2 regions of the Pseudoalteromonas sp. P80D2 genome follow, and region 1 is predicted to be linked to the other one. Evidence: predicted binding sites of a transcription regulator. Region 1 holds the regulator's gene; the other holds the start of a gene.
What was found. The regulator ArgR, encoded in region 1, controls arginine synthesis, uptake and breakdown. The targets are predictions, from matches to a motif close to ANTGAATANNTATTCANT.
Positions count from the first base shown of each region.

Region 2: the regulator ArgR is predicted to act here: its motif matches at 6,129-6,146, upstream of VRK28_RS04890 (OadG family protein).

Region 1 is NZ_JAZDAR010000034.1:12,418-20,117, forward strand. Features, by position in the region: gene VRK28_RS08975 (Fe(3+) ABC transporter substrate-binding protein) at 485-1,489, shown strand; gene VRK28_RS08980 (ABC transporter permease) at 1,567-3,201, shown strand; gene VRK28_RS08985 (ABC transporter ATP-binding protein) at 3,198-4,241, shown strand; gene VRK28_RS08990 (Dyp-type peroxidase) at 4,303-5,202, shown strand; gene argR (transcriptional regulator ArgR) at 5,199-5,666, opposite strand; gene mdh (malate dehydrogenase) at 5,892-6,827, shown strand; gene ispB (octaprenyl diphosphate synthase) at 6,917-7,700, opposite strand, start outside.
Region 2 is NZ_JAZDAR010000026.1:12,889-20,588, forward strand. Features, by position in the region: gene tyrS (tyrosine--tRNA ligase) at 1-767, opposite strand, end outside; gene VRK28_RS04875 (peptidoglycan DD-metalloendopeptidase family protein) at 1,166-2,482, shown strand; gene VRK28_RS04880 (sodium ion-translocating decarboxylase subunit beta) at 2,912-4,042, opposite strand; gene oadA (sodium-extruding oxaloacetate decarboxylase subunit alpha) at 4,053-5,825, opposite strand; gene VRK28_RS04890 (OadG family protein) at 5,841-6,089, opposite strand; gene VRK28_RS04895 (DUF1328 domain-containing protein) at 6,624-6,797, shown strand; gene VRK28_RS04900 (hypothetical protein) at 6,849-7,040, shown strand.

The sequences.
Region 1 (7,700 bases):
AACTTCCTGTATAACAACGTCCTGTTGTTATGCCATTCCACATCATCCTGATGTTGTCCGTAGGTTGTCACTCCATTGCGTTACTCTTCCTGAGCCTGTCCTTGATTCCTTATTCTCCTAATGAACCTTATTCCGCGGTATTATGAGTAATGCTTCCTTATCCATCTACTCATTAAGCTTCTTGCTTAGTTGATGTAAGTAATTATAGAGAAATGGGCAAAGCTGAGTAGGTCAAAATCTTACTTAATCTGCTGGTTATTTTATTGTCATTTAAAGTATGTTGTTATATTTCAAATATTTATATAGTTTTGTGCAGTGTTTGCTGGTGGTTTTTACTCAATAACTGCCATGTGGGTGAGATATGTCTTACATGCAAATTCCTAAATGGCAGTTAGGTTGATTGAAATATAAGTTTAAACGGGTGCACTTTGCCCTAACTCTAGGTAAAATATTTTGATAATTGTTACTATTTAGGTGCTATAAAATGAAGAAAACAGCCTTAGTATTACTTAGCGCATTATTAAGCGCGCCTACATTTGCTGCAGATGTAGTAAATATTTACTCGTTTCGTCAACCATTCTTAATTCAGCCTATTTTGGATGATTTCACTAAGCAAACAGGTATTAAAACTAACGTGGTTTTTGCCAAAAAAGGGTTAATTGAACGTGTAAAGCGTGAAGGTAAGCACAGTAAGGCTGATTTAGTATTAACCTCTAATTTTAGTGCGCTGATTCAATTAGAGGACTTAGGCTTAACGCAATCAATTAATAGTGATGTGGTTAATGCGAATGTGCCAAGCACTTTTCGCGATGCCGACGGTCAATGGATAGCACTAACTAAACGCGTACGTAATGTTTACTCTGCAAAAGAGCGTGTTGGTGCACTTGCTGAATTAACTTACGAGGATTTAGCCGATCCAAAATACAAAGGGAAAATCTGCACTCGCTCTGGTAAACACCCTTACAATTTAGGTTTAGTTGCTTCTATGGTCGCTCACCATGGCGAAGCAAAAACTAAGCAATGGCTTGAGGGCGTAAAAGCCAATTTAGCACGTAAGCCGCAAGGTAATGACAGAGCGCAAGTAAAAGCCGTAAAAGAAGGTTTATGCGACCTGGCGTTAGGCAACAGCTATTATTTTGGCAAAATGATGCAAGATGAGCAGCAAAAATCATGGGCTGAAGCGGTTTATATTAACTTCCCTAACCAAACAAACCGTGGCTCTCATATCAATGTATCGGGCGTTGTTATGACCCGTTATGCTAAAAACCCTGAAAATGCCTTGAAACTGGTTGAGTATATGACCGACAATAAGGCGCAAAATATGTATGCTTCAGTTAATATGGAATACCCTGTAAAGCAAGGGGTTGCATTATCTGAGATGGTTGCATCATGGGGTGAGTTTAAAGAAGATAGTCTTCCTCTTGATGAGATCAGCAAATATCGCCCTGTGGCACTGAAGCTGATTGACGAAGTAAAGTTTGATTTATAACGAGGATATTTCTCGTAACACATTTTTATAAAAGCTGTTTTTTAACAGCTTTTATTTTATCTGGTATTAATCCACTTATGCATGTGAAGTTTTCGCTGTCGCGTTGGCAGCTTATAGCCTGGCTTATTGGCCTGTTGCTTGTTACGCCATTAGGCTTTTTATTATTTGAATCTCTGCAAGGAGATTCAGATGTATTTCAGCACCTTTTCGATACTGTGCTGTGGGATTATACCCGTAATACACTCATACTTATTGCAGGGGTAGGGCTGCTGAGCTGTGTAATTGCATTGCCGTTAGCTTGGTTAACTGCATATTGCGAGTTTCCTGGGCGTAAGCAATTTGAATGGGCGTTAATGCTGCCATTAGCAATGCCAACTTATCTAATCGCCTATGTGTATACTGACTTACTAGATTACGCTGGGCCAGTACAAATCGCCCTTCGAGACTGGTTTGGTTGGCAGTCACCAGACGATTACTGGTTTTTTGATATTCGTACATTAGCTGGGGCTATTATTATGATTGCCTTGGTACTCTATCCTTACTTATTCCTTATTTTTAAAACGGCACTCAGAGAGCAGTCTTTTAAACTAGTACAAGCTAGTCAGCTGATGGGGTTATCGCCATTACAAAGCTTTTTACGCGTTAGTTTGCCTCTTGGTCGTGGGGCTATTGTGGCAGGGGTTACATTAATCAGTATGGAAGCTATGGCTGATTTTGCTACCGTTAATTATTTTGCTGTCAGCACACTGACGACCGCTGTTTACGATACATGGCTTGGCTATTACTCATTAACCGCTGCGGCGAAAATTTCAGGCATTATGTTACTGATTTTGTTTTTAACCATCATGGTTGAGCGTTTTAGTCGTCGTAATCAAGCTGTGTATGAGCGTCAGTCAAGCGTTAACAGTGCAACCTTGTATCGCTTAAAAGGCAGTGCCGCATGGGCTGCAAGCTTGGCTTGCACAGTTGTGCTGGTATTGGCTTTTATCCTACCGGTTGGGGTGTTAGTTAAATACGCCATTGTCTATGCAGATGAAGCATGGAATGGGGCATTTTTTAATTACGCTTGGCAAAGTTTTAAAGTGGCTGTTGTGGTGAGTATTGCAACTATCCTATTGAGCTTATTGGTATTGTTTTATCAGCGCATTGCGAAACAAGCTTACCCTCTGATCCCAGGGCGTTTAGCAAGTACTGGCTACGCCTTACCTGGTACCGTATTAGCGATTGCTGTATTACTTCCATTAACTCAGTTAGATGATGCATTAAATAATTGGCTTGAGCCTTTTGGTTTATCACCAGGGTTACTTTTGAGCGGCACTTTATTTGCGATGATCTTTGCTTACGTTGTGCGTTTTTATGCGATTGCACATGGCGCACTTGAAAGCAGTTTTTTACGTATTAGCCCTTCACTTGATATGGCTAGCCAATCAATGGGCAAAGGGCCCTTACAAACCTTGTGGCGAGTACATTTACCGCTATTAAAACGCGGCATTTTAACAGCTGGCTTATTAGTGTTTATTGAATGCATGAAAGAATTACCGGCCGCTTTATTACTTAGGCCTTTTAATTTTGAAACCCTGGCCACCCATGTTTTTCAATATGTTAGTGATGAGCAATTGGAGCTTGCGTCAATTTCAGCCTTGTTTATCGTGTTAGTTGGGTTAATCCCTTTGTATTTCGTTAATCGTTCGATGGAGCAAAATCACTCATGAGTCATTTGATAATTAAAGACTTAGCTTATCAGTACAATGCGACTCAGGTGTTGAGTGAACTAAACCTCAATGTTGAACAAGATGAAATCGTCTGTTTGCTTGGCGCAAGTGGCTGCGGCAAAACTACTACCTTAAAGGCAATTGCCGGAATTTTACAGCCTGAGCAAGGCTATATGAGTATTGATTCAAAAGTGGTTAACGATAGCGGGCTGTTTGTTGCACCGGAAAAACGTAATATTGGCATGATGTTCCAAGACTATGCGTTGTTTCCTCATTTAACGGTAAGCGACAACATTGCGTTTGGTCTTAGCAATATGAGCAAAGCGCAAAAGCGCGAGCGTGTAGATGAAATGCTTAGCCTTGTTAAACTCGATGGTTGTGCACAGCGATATCCGCATCAGCTTTCTGGTGGCCAGCAGCAACGAGTGGCAATAGCCCGTGCACTTGCTTACAAACCAAGTTTATTATTACTTGATGAGCCATTCTCGAATATTGATACACAAGTACGTTTTGAGCTTATCGCCGATATACGCCGCATTATTAAAGCTCAGCAGGTTTCGGCGGTATTTGTTACCCACTCAAAGGAGGAAGCTTTCGCATTTGCCGACACGCTTGCGGTTATGCATGGTGGAAAAATCGCCCAACAAGGCTCTCCTGAGCAGTTATTTAGTCAACCTAACTCAAAGGTGGTTGCAGAGTTTCTTGGTACGGGCATATACTTAACGGCAAAAGTATTAACGCCAACTGAATACGAAACGGCGTTTGGTGTGGTTCACTCATTGACAGCGAACAATGCAGATTGTCAACAAGGTCAAGTGTATATAAGGCCGCATCATATTCAGTTGTGTGAAGCTGCGCACAGTGACGCAAACAGTTTAACTATCTTGCACAGGCGTTTTATCGGTACGCGTTATGTATATCGTATCAATATTACAGGGCAAGAGTGTGAAGTTGCTGCAGAGCAAGACCGCGTGTTAGCTGTTGAGCAGCCTGTAAAAATAAAAATAATGCCGCACACAGTCAATTTTTTTCATGATTAGTAATAAATAACAATCTTGAATCCTTGGCTTTGTGCAAATAACGAGAAGCTAAGGATTCACTATGGCGCAAGCGCAATCTGGGATTTGTGCTGAAGCAAACTTACATGGTTTGCACCTGTTTTTTAATGTTTACGATGGCCATGATGAGTCATTACGTAAAAAACTAAAACGCGTTAGCGTCATTCAAGATGAGTTTGCTGATCAGTTCTCAGAAGCCATGCTATCGTGTGTGGTTGCCCTTGGTGCTCAGTATTGGCCGCATATTTTGCCCGAGTTTATCCCTAGCCAATTGCAAAGCTTTCCGAATGTGACTCATAGTGAGCATGTGATGAGTGCTCAGCCATTTGACTTGTTTGTGCAAATTCGTTCAGACCGTGAAGATGTAAACCATCTATTTGCTCTGCAAATTCTAAAATTATTAACGCCGGATGTTGAGCTGGTGGAGCAGGTCCGTAATTTTCGGTTTTTAGATGGACGTGATTTTAACGGCTTTATTTATGCAGGCGATACACCTCATGGCCGTCAAAAGCGTAGTACAGCACTTATCGATAAACCGGGTCACTTTGAAGACCAAGGCAGTTATATTCATGTTCAGCGCTTTGTGCATGATTTGAGTGTCTGGCAGCATTTATCGTTGTCTGAGCAAGAGCAAATTATGGGGCGCACGCGTCTAGATAATACCTTGATTGTGCCTGCTGTAGAAACTAGTCATGCGGTTCGTAGTGAATTAAAAGATGAGCATGGCCAGCCACTATTGCTAAACCAAAGCATGCCATTTGGTGATGTGCATAAGCAGGGAATTTTAATGGTTTCGTGTGCTGCGCAAGGGGATGCGTTTGAGCAGGTACTAAAGAGTCGCTTGGGGCAGGGCGATTGCTATGATCATTGGCTCGATTTTACTCAAGCCGATATGGGATCTGCGTTTTTCGCCCCGTCAGTAAACTTCTTAAAGCAACTTTAAACGGTATCAAATAAAGTGCGCACGCGATCGAGCGTCACATCGATTTCAGAAATCTTCGCAGGGGCGATAAAAATAGTGTCGTCGCCTGCAATGGTACCGAGTACACCATCCGCCTTACCGAGTGAATCAAGTAAACGAGCAATTAATTGTGCTGCGCCTGGACTGGTGCGAATAATAATCATCATTTCGTTATGCATAATATCAATAACAAGCTGACGCAGCGGGCTTTTCGCTGTTGGCACACCCATTTCAGCCGGTAAGCAATAGACCATTTCTTGTTTTGCATTACGAGTACGTACTGCACCGAACTTGCTTAACATGCGAGAGACTTTACTTTGACTAATATTATCAAAGCCTTGCTCTTTTAATGCTTCGACAATCTCACCTTGTGAGCCGAAGTTTTCTTCTTTTAATAGCGCTTTAAACGCTTTGATCAGTGCTTCTTGTTTGTCTTGTGGTTGCATGTTGCCGTTTCTTTATTCATAAAATGTAGGGTAATTCTACACAACTCTGCATATTTATGCAGTATTAGTTTACAAAGTCGTCCAAAATGCTGTGTCTTTACAGCCAAGTTTACAACTATGGTCGAAATTATACGCGAAATAAGCAGGATAAATTTGTTTTTAGTCGCTAATTTCATTATCTTTAGGGCCACAAATATTTCCTACCTCAAATTACGGAGAATTCCAATGAAAGTTGCTGTTTTAGGCGCAGCTGGCGGTATCGGCCAAGCATTGTCTTTATTATTAAAAACAAGTTTACCTGCAGGTTCTGAATTATCGTTATACGATGTTGCCCCTGTTGTTCCTGGTGTAGCGGTTGATCTTTCTCACATCCCAACAGACGTTAAAGTTGAAGGCTTTGGTGCTGACAGCCTAGACGCAGCATTAGCTGGTTGTGATATCGTTCTTATCCCAGCGGGTATGCCACGTAAGCCAGGCATGGACCGTGCGGACCTTTTCAACGTAAACGCAGGTATCATCAAAACATTAGCTGAAGGCATCGTTAAAAACTGTCCTAAAGCGTTAGTAGGTATCATCACTAACCCAGTAAACGGCACAGTGCCAATCGTTGCTGAAGTATTCAAAAAAGCGGGTACTTACGATGCTAACCGTGTATTCGGTATCACAACGCTTGACGTGATCCGTTCAGAAGCATTTGTTGCTGAACTTAAAGGTTTAAGCGCAACTGACGTTAAAGTTCCAGTGATCGGCGGTCACTCAGGTACTACAATCCTTCCTCTTCTATCTCAAGTTGAAGGTGTTACTTTCACTGACGAAGAAGTTGCGGCATTAACTCCACGTATCCAAAACGCAGGTACTGAAGTTGTTAACGCTAAAGCGGGTGGCGGTTCAGCGACTCTTTCTATGGGTGCAGCTGCAGCACGCTTCTGTATGTCTTTAGTTAAAGGCTTACAAGGTGAAGAAGTAGTTGATTACGCATACGTTGCAGTTGAAAACGGTGACGCAGCATACTTCGCACACCCAGTTCGTCTAGGTAAAAACGGCGTTGAAGAAATCCTTTCTTACGGTGAGTTAAGTGCATTCGAAGAGCAAGCTAAAAACGACATGCTAGCTACACTTAACAAAGACATCCAAGAAGGTGTTGATTTCATCAACGGTTAATTCCGACAGGTGATAGGCGATTTTTTAAATCGCCGAAAACAAAAAAGCCTGCAAATGCAGGCTTTTTTAATGGCTCGAATAAATAGCGTTTAGTGATCGCGGGCAACGGCGATACGGGCCAAACTCTCTAGTGCTTGTTTGTACGGTGTATCTGGTAAGAACGCAATACAAGCAATTGCTTTGTCAGCTTCTTGCTCAGCTTTTTGCATTGCAAACTCAAGGGCCTTAGTGTCAGCTAATGCCGCTAGAATGCTCTCTAAGTGGTCCATACCATTACCAAGCTCAATTGCTTCGCGTACTAGCTTAACTTGCTCTGGTGTGCCTTTTTGCATTGCGTAGATAAGCGGTAGGGTAGGTTTACCTTCAGCTAAATCATCGCCAATGTTTTTACCAAGTTGCTCGGCATCAGCATTGTAATCTAGAACATCATCCACTAATTGGAATGCAGTGCCAAGATGCATACCGTATAAGTTTAATGCTTCAAGGGTTTGTTCGTCTTGCTCGGTAATAATTGCAGCAAGGCCGGTTGCAGCTTCGAACAATTTTGCCGTTTTGCTGTAAATAACCTGCATATAGCTTTGTTCTGTCGTGTCAGGGTCATTACAGTTCATTAGCTGTAATACTTCACCTTCAGCGATGACATTGGTTGCATCAGCTAAAATTTGCATGATTGGCATTTTACCTAGGCCAACCATAAGCTGAAATGAACGTGTATAGATAAAGTCACCCACCAAAACGCTCGCTGCATTACCAAACTCTGCGTTGGCTGTAGGCGTACCACGGCGCAAATGTGACTCGTCGACAACGTCGTCATGCAATAAAGTTGCGGTATGAATAAATTCGATGATAGTGGCAAGCGTAATATGGTCTTTG
Region 2 (7,700 bases), on a different contig from region 1:
CACATTAGATCATCGCTGATAGACATTACTTTACCAAACATGTCGTTTGGCTCATCAGTAATACCAATGTAATTACCTAATGACTTGGACATTTTCTGAACGCCATCAGTACCTTCAAGCAGTGGCATCATAAGTACTGTTTGTGGCTTTTGACCTTCGTCTTTTTGTAATTCACGACCCATTAATAGGTTAAAACGTTGGTCTGTACCGCCAAGCTCAACATCAGCTTCTAATGCAACTGAGTCCCAACCTTGTACCAGTGGATATAAAAATTCGTGGATAGCAATTGATTGGCCGTTGGCATAACGCTTTTTAAAGTCATCACGTTCTAGCATACGTGCTACTGTTTGACGCGCAGCCAGTTTAATCATACCTGCTGCACCTAAGTTCTCCATCCAAGCAGAGTTGAATGCAACAGTTGTTTTAGCAGGATCAAGAATTTTAAATACTTGCTCTTTATAGGTTTCAGCATTAGCTAAAACATCTTCACGAGTTAACGGTTTACGCGTTACGTTTTTACCCGTTGGATCACCAATCATACCGGTGAAGTCACCGATTAAGAAAATCACTTCATGACCTAGGTCTTGGAAGGTTTTCATTTTGTTGATAAGAACTGTATGACCTAAATGCAGATCAGGCGCAGTTGGATCGAAACCCGCTTTGATCTTAAGTTTCTTACCAGACTTTAGCTTTTCGACTAATTCGTCTTCAATTAATATCTCTTCTGCACCGCGTTTTATCTCAGCTAGAGCGGTTTGTAAATCCACTGTGTATTACTCCAAAAATTCAGCTACCGGGGCGTGGTGGCCTGTCAGGGTTATAAATATAGAGCTAAAAACTTTAAAATTTAGCTAGTTAGCACCAAAAAGCGACACTAGAAAAAAGCCTAACTTAAATAGTTTAAGAAACAGCCCTGAAGGCAGCGCGCATGATTGTTCTTTATACCGCGTTATTGCAATTTAATGAAGGTACTTTAGTTAACTAATATAGATTTAGTTTAACCATAGGCATCTGCTGCAATTTTAACCAAAAAAGTTTAACGCGCTGAGCAATTCTAGCGTAAAATAGCGCCAGTTTAAATCTACAAAACACTGGTATTTGCTCTATTTTAGGTATATCCTGCGATATTAGTATTTAAATTTCTTGACAGCAGAAAAGGCACGATATGGTTCACGTAGTGCACAAACTTCCCAAAAAACACAAACTGCTTATTCTCGGTTTGGTTTCTGCTATTGTTGGCTTGGCATTATTGCCTTCTGAAAAAGCCACCGCTTCAAAGGATAACAGTGCAAAAGCACTTGAAATTGGCAAACGCTACGAATTACAAGTTAAAGTTGATGATAACGAAAAACTAACTGAGCTTAATTCGCAGCAAGCAGCAGCAAAACTTCCAGAATACGAGCTTATCGACCATGAAGTACGAAATGGCGATAATTTAGCACTTATCTTTAAACGTGCGGGCTTCTCAGCGCAAACATTACACAAACTTGTTAATACCAACGCAGAAACTCGTAAATTAACAAAAATTCACCCAGGCGAAATCTTAAGCTTTGCAACAGCTGAAGATGGCTCTTTAGCTCAGCTACGTTATGTGATCTCAAAAACAGACACCTTATACGTTACATTAAATGACGAAGGTAACTACGACACTTCTATCGATAGCAAAGAAATCGAAACGCTAAGTAAGTCGGCTGGCGGTGAGATCTCTAATAGCTTTTGGACGTCAGGCATTGCAGCAGGTTTAAGCGAGCGTCAAATTATGAATTTTGCTGACATCTTCGGTTGGGATGTCGACTTTGCTAATGACATTCGTAAAGGTGACCAATTTGGTCTCATTTATGAAGCTCACTATGTTGATGGTGAGTACATTGGTGATGGTAAAATTATTGCCGCAGAATTTATTAACCAAGGTGAGCGTTATACCGCTATTCGCCATACTGATGGTAACTTCTACACGCCTGAAGGCCGTAGCATGAAAAAAGCCTTCTTACGTGCGCCTGTTAACTTTAAGTATATTAGTTCGAGCTTTAACCCTCGTCGCTTACACCCAGTGACTAAAACGGTAAAACCACATAACGGTATTGATTACGCAGCGCGTACCGGTACGCCAGTTGTATCATCGGGTAATGGTAAAGTGATTAAAGCAGGCTACAGTAAATACAATGGTAACTATGTATTTATTAGCCATGGCACACAGTATGTGACTAAGTACTTACACTTAGACAAAAAGATGGTTAGAACTGGTCAGAAAGTGAAGCAAGGCCAGAAGATTGGTACCGTTGGCGCAACAGGTCGTGTGACGGGCCCACACTTACACTATGAATTCTTAGTAAACGGTGTTCACCGTAACCCTAAAACGGTCAAACTACCTAAATCAGAGCCTCTACCGCGCGATGAGTTAGCTAAGTTTAAACCGATTGCTGATAACTTCTTAGCTCAATTACAGCGTAACCGTGAGTTACAATTAGCGTTAAATAAGTAGTTAGGTAAACATGTAAAAGCCGCTTCAACTTGAAGCGGCTTTTTTGTGCCTAGAATAAATCCGGCTAAAACTATTATAGACTTTACTAAAACGAGTACTGAAGGCACTGCGGGTTAATACAATTATTACCTTAAAAGAACATAGATAAGTTGAATAATTAGCGAAATCATCACCAGTGGCCAAATGTACTTTGCATACTTTGTCGCGCCATCAAGCCCCATTTTAGACTGATACTTTTCAAGTAGCGGTATTAGAATAACCAAAGCAACAAAAAGGCATAGTAAGATAATAAAGATATTCATGGTGGCTTCCTTACACAACTATCATTTAACTACAATTTCTTTAGGGTGACCCTAGTCTATAGGCAAAAAAAAGCGCAGTAAAATTACTGCGCCAGTCGGTTGGAAGTAAATCGACTTAATCGTGTTGTTAGCCAACAATCGCTAACAAAATACCTGCTGCAACGGCACTTCCTAATACCCCTGCTACGTTTGGTCCCATGGCATGCATTAACAAGAAGTTATGCGGGTTGCTCTCAAGGCCTACCTTATTAACCACACGTGCTGCCATTGGTACCGCTGACACACCGGCTGCGCCTACTAATGGGTTGATTGGCGATTTAGAGATCTTATTAAGACCTTTTGCCATAAACACCCCTGAAGCTGTACCGATTGCAAAGGCTAAAGCACCTAACACCAAAATACCGATTGTTTCTACGGTTAAGAACTTATCGGCTGCAAGCTTTGAGCCTACCGCTAAGCCTAAGAAAATGGTGGTAATGTTGATGATTTCGTTTTGTGCACTATTGCTTAAACGATCAACCACGCCCGATTCACGCATCAAGTTACCTAAGCAGAACATACCTACCAGCGGTGTTGCCGCAGGTAAAAACAAGATAGTTAAACTAAGCACCATTAATGGAAAAACAATTTTCTCTTTTTTCGATACTGTACGAAGTTGCGGCATTTGAATTTCGCGCTCTTCTTGCGTTGTTAGTGCGCGCATAATTGGCGGCTGAATAATTGGCACAAGTGCCATGTATGAATAAGCCGCTACTGCGATTGCACCAAGTAAATCAGGTGCCAACTTAGATGCTAAGAAAATAGCTGTTGGACCATCTGCCCCACCAATAATGGCGATGGCCGATGCATCCTGTAGCGAAAATTCAAAGCCAGGAATAAAGTTAAGTAGAATTGCACCAAATAAAGTAGCAAAAATACCAAACTGCGCAGCCGCGCCCAACAGCAACATACGCGGATTTGCTATCAGGGCACTAAAGTCTGTAAGCGCCCCAACGCCCATAAAGATCAAAAGTGGGAATACCCCAGAGTCAATCCCGATATGGTACACGTAATATAAAAGACCACCCGGCTCAGATAACCCAGCAACTGGGATATTAGTTAAAATAGCCCCAAAGCCGATAGGTAATAACAACAGTGGCTCAAAGTTACGGGAGATTGCTAAATAGAGTAACAAGCAACCAACCGCAATCATGATCAATGCCGGAAAAGTAAAGTTAGCAATACCCGTGGCATGCCAGAGGTTTAAAACACCATCCATCCTCTGTCTCCTATGCCAGTGCGATTAGCGCATCGCCAGTGGCAACAGAGTCGCCTTCTGCTACTAATACTTCAGCTATTGTGCCTGAGTGTGCAGCGCGAACTTCTGTTTCCATTTTCATCGCTTCCATAATGATAACCACATCACCTTCGTTTACTGTTTGGCCAGCTTTTACCTTCACTTTGAAAATATTGCCTGCTAACGGCGCGTTTAAGGTTTCGCTAACAGACGCTGAAGCTGACTGAGGAATTAACTCACTGTCTTTTAGGGTTACCTCTTTGAGCTCACCACCTTGCGCTACAACTACATCGTAAACTTTGCCATCAACTTTAACGCTGTATTGCTCTGCTTTTGCAGGGCTTGTAGAGGCTGGCTTAGTTTCTGACTTAGCGACTTCACCCGTTGGAATTGCTTCAAACGCATCAGGGTTGTTACGGTTTTTAATAAACTTAAGGCCGATTTGAGGGAATAATGCGTAAGTAAGCACATCATCAATCACGTCATCAGCAAGCTCTAAACCTTGCTCTTTAGCTTCACTTAATAACTCTGCTTCAAGCTTCTCAAGTTCAGGTTCAAGCTTATCAGCAGGACGGCACGTAATTGCTTCAGCGCCCTCTAGTACACGCTCTTGTAGCTCTTTATTCATTGGCGCCGGTGTTGCACCATACTCACCTTTAAGTACACCCGCAGTTTCTTTAGTGATGGTTTTATAACGCTCGCCAGTCAGTACATTGAGTACCGCTTGAGTACCTACAATTTGCGACGTTGGTGTAACTAAAGGAATGTAACCTAAGTCTTCACGTACACGCGGGATCTCAAGTAATACTTGATCAAGCTTATCAGCAGCACCTTGCTCTTTAAGCTGATTTTCCATGTTAGTTAACATACCGCCAGGTACTTGGGCTAATAAGATACGACCATCAACACCTTTAAGGCTGCCTTCAAATGCAGCGTATTTCTTACGTACATCACGGAAATAAGCGGCAATTTCTTCTAACTCATTTAAATTAAGGCCGGTGTCACGCTCAGTGCCTTCTACAATTGAAACAATAGTTTCTGTGGCACTATGACCGTAGGTCATACTCATTGACGAAATAGCCGTATCAAGCATATCGATACCCGCATCGATTGCTTTTTGGTAAGTTGCAGTACTTAAACCTGTCGTCGCGTGGCATTGCATTGCGATAGGAATAGATACAGTTTCTTTTAAGCCTTTGATCAACTGCTCGCAATCATATGGCTTTAATAAACCCGCCATATCTTTAATACAAATTGAATGACAGCCAAGATCTTCTAGTTGTTTTGCCAGCTCAAGCCACATATCAAGCGTATGGACTGGGCTTACTGTGTACGAAATAGTACCTTGGGCATGAGCACCTACTTTAACTGCGGCTTTAATGGCAGTTTCAAGGTTACGTACATCGTTCATCGCATCAAAAATACGGAATACATCAACACCGTTTTTGTGGGCACGCTCAACAAACTTTTCGACTACATCATCAGCATAATGACGGTAACCTAGAAGATTTTGTCCACGAAGTAGCATTTGTTGCTTAGTGTTTGGCATTGCCGCTTTTAGCTCGCGAATACGTTGCCAAGGATCTTCACCTAAATAACGGATACACGAGTCAAACGTCGCACCACCCCATGATTCAATTGACCAATAACCCGCATTATCGAGTTTTTCTGCCATGGGTAGCATGTCGTCTAAGCGCATACGCGTTGCCAAAAGAGACTGGTGTGCGTCACGCAATACTAATTCGGTTAATTTTAATTTAGCCATGTTTAAGCTGCCCCGTTATTTTTGTTTATTTCGAAATTGAGCAATTGCAGCGCTGATTGCTGCAATATGTGCCTGTGGCACACCCTGTTGAGGTTGAATTTTTGCTGTACGCGTAGGTTCTACAGTTGCAGGATCATCAAATCGACCCACTACCTTTGACATTAAAGTGACTGCTGAAATCAAAATAGTCAGAAAAACAAACACGCCTACCATGCCTGTCACCATCAAACTGGCCGCAGTGGTGAGTAATCCACCTATATCCATACGACTCCCCTCGCTTACTTAAAATAAAAAGTTATTTTTGTTAAATAATTATGCACCAATAATAACAAACAAAATTCATTTGTATAGCACCATTGTAAATTGGTAAAACCAATTAAATTTAAAATAACATGACGCACATATAATTAACACCCTACTATTAGCGCATTTAAAGCCCCGTTATAGATGATATAAATAGTCAATATAGCCAGACGTTATATGTTCAGCTATTAACCAACCGTAGTAAAAAGCCTAAAAACCACGCACAACAAGGCGTTAGAGCTATCCACTTAAAATAAAGTTAAATTGGTCTTACCAATAACCACAGCAATTCTCTTTTTCCTCATTCATCTCAATATGAAAAAATATCACTATGAATAAGTTACATGCTTACTCGTAAAAGTTACCAAATGATGAACCCTATAAAGAACGACAAAAACACACAACCCATTGAAATATATAAAATAAAACTTCTGGCACAGAACTCGCTTCAGTTACATCGAACTTAAGAAAATTTAAATAGCCAAGGAGACCACTATGTTACGCTGGACAATTACTTTTTTAGTTATCGCGTTAATCGCAGCAGTGTTAGGTTTTGGCGGTATCGCAGGAGCCGCTGCAGGCATCGCTAAGATTATCTTTTTTATATTTTTAGTATTACTAGTTATTTCGCTGGTATCAGGAGCACTTAGAGGCAGTGTCCCTAAGTAGTTAAAAGCAGATAACCACTTACTTTATTTTAAATTTACAAGGAATTTCATTATGAAAAATTCAACTTTAAAAGCCGCTACTATCGCCCTATTTTCAGGTTTATTCATCATGGGTTGTGAAGACAACTCTGCTGAAGACGCAGGTGAGCGTATTGATGAAGCAATTACTGATACACAAAATGCAGTTGAAGATGCATGTGAAGAAGTAAAAGAAGGTGTTAACGCAGAAGAAACTAACTGCTAATAACACACCTTACTTAAGAAAAGCGGCCAAGTGCCGCTTTTTTGTGTATGTAAGTTAGCGAGTTAGCGAGTTAGCGAGTTAGCGAGTTAGCGAGTTAGCGAGTTAGCGAGTTAGCGACTCTAGGCTGCCTGCAGCTTGTGTCAAGCAGCTTGCTAACTTTACTCTTTCCCCTAGAAACCCGCTAACTTGTTGGGTGTCGCTCCGCTCTACCCTACATCATGTAGGTCGCCATTTATGGCGACACATAACCGCTAACATTGACGGGCTAAAGCCCGACCTACAGCCGCATTAATCCAGAGAACCGCGCGAAATAAATTTCACGCCTACGAGGGATAAACCCGCAGCTACCTTAGGCTCGCAACTTTACTCTTTCCCCCTAGAAACTCATTAATTTGTTGGGTGTCGCTCCGCTCTACCCTACATCATGTAGGTCGTCATTTATGGCGACACATAACCGCTAACATTGACGGGCTAAAGCCCGACCTACGACTTACACGTAGATTTAAGAAACATCGCGCAAAATAAATTTCACGCCTACGTGAGCCTCAAACTCGATAACTTTACTCTTTCCCCTAGAAACTCGCTAACTTGTTGGGTTTCGCTCCGCTCTACCCAACCTACGAGCTCTTTTGTTTTAATCTGATAGCTGACGGCTGAAAG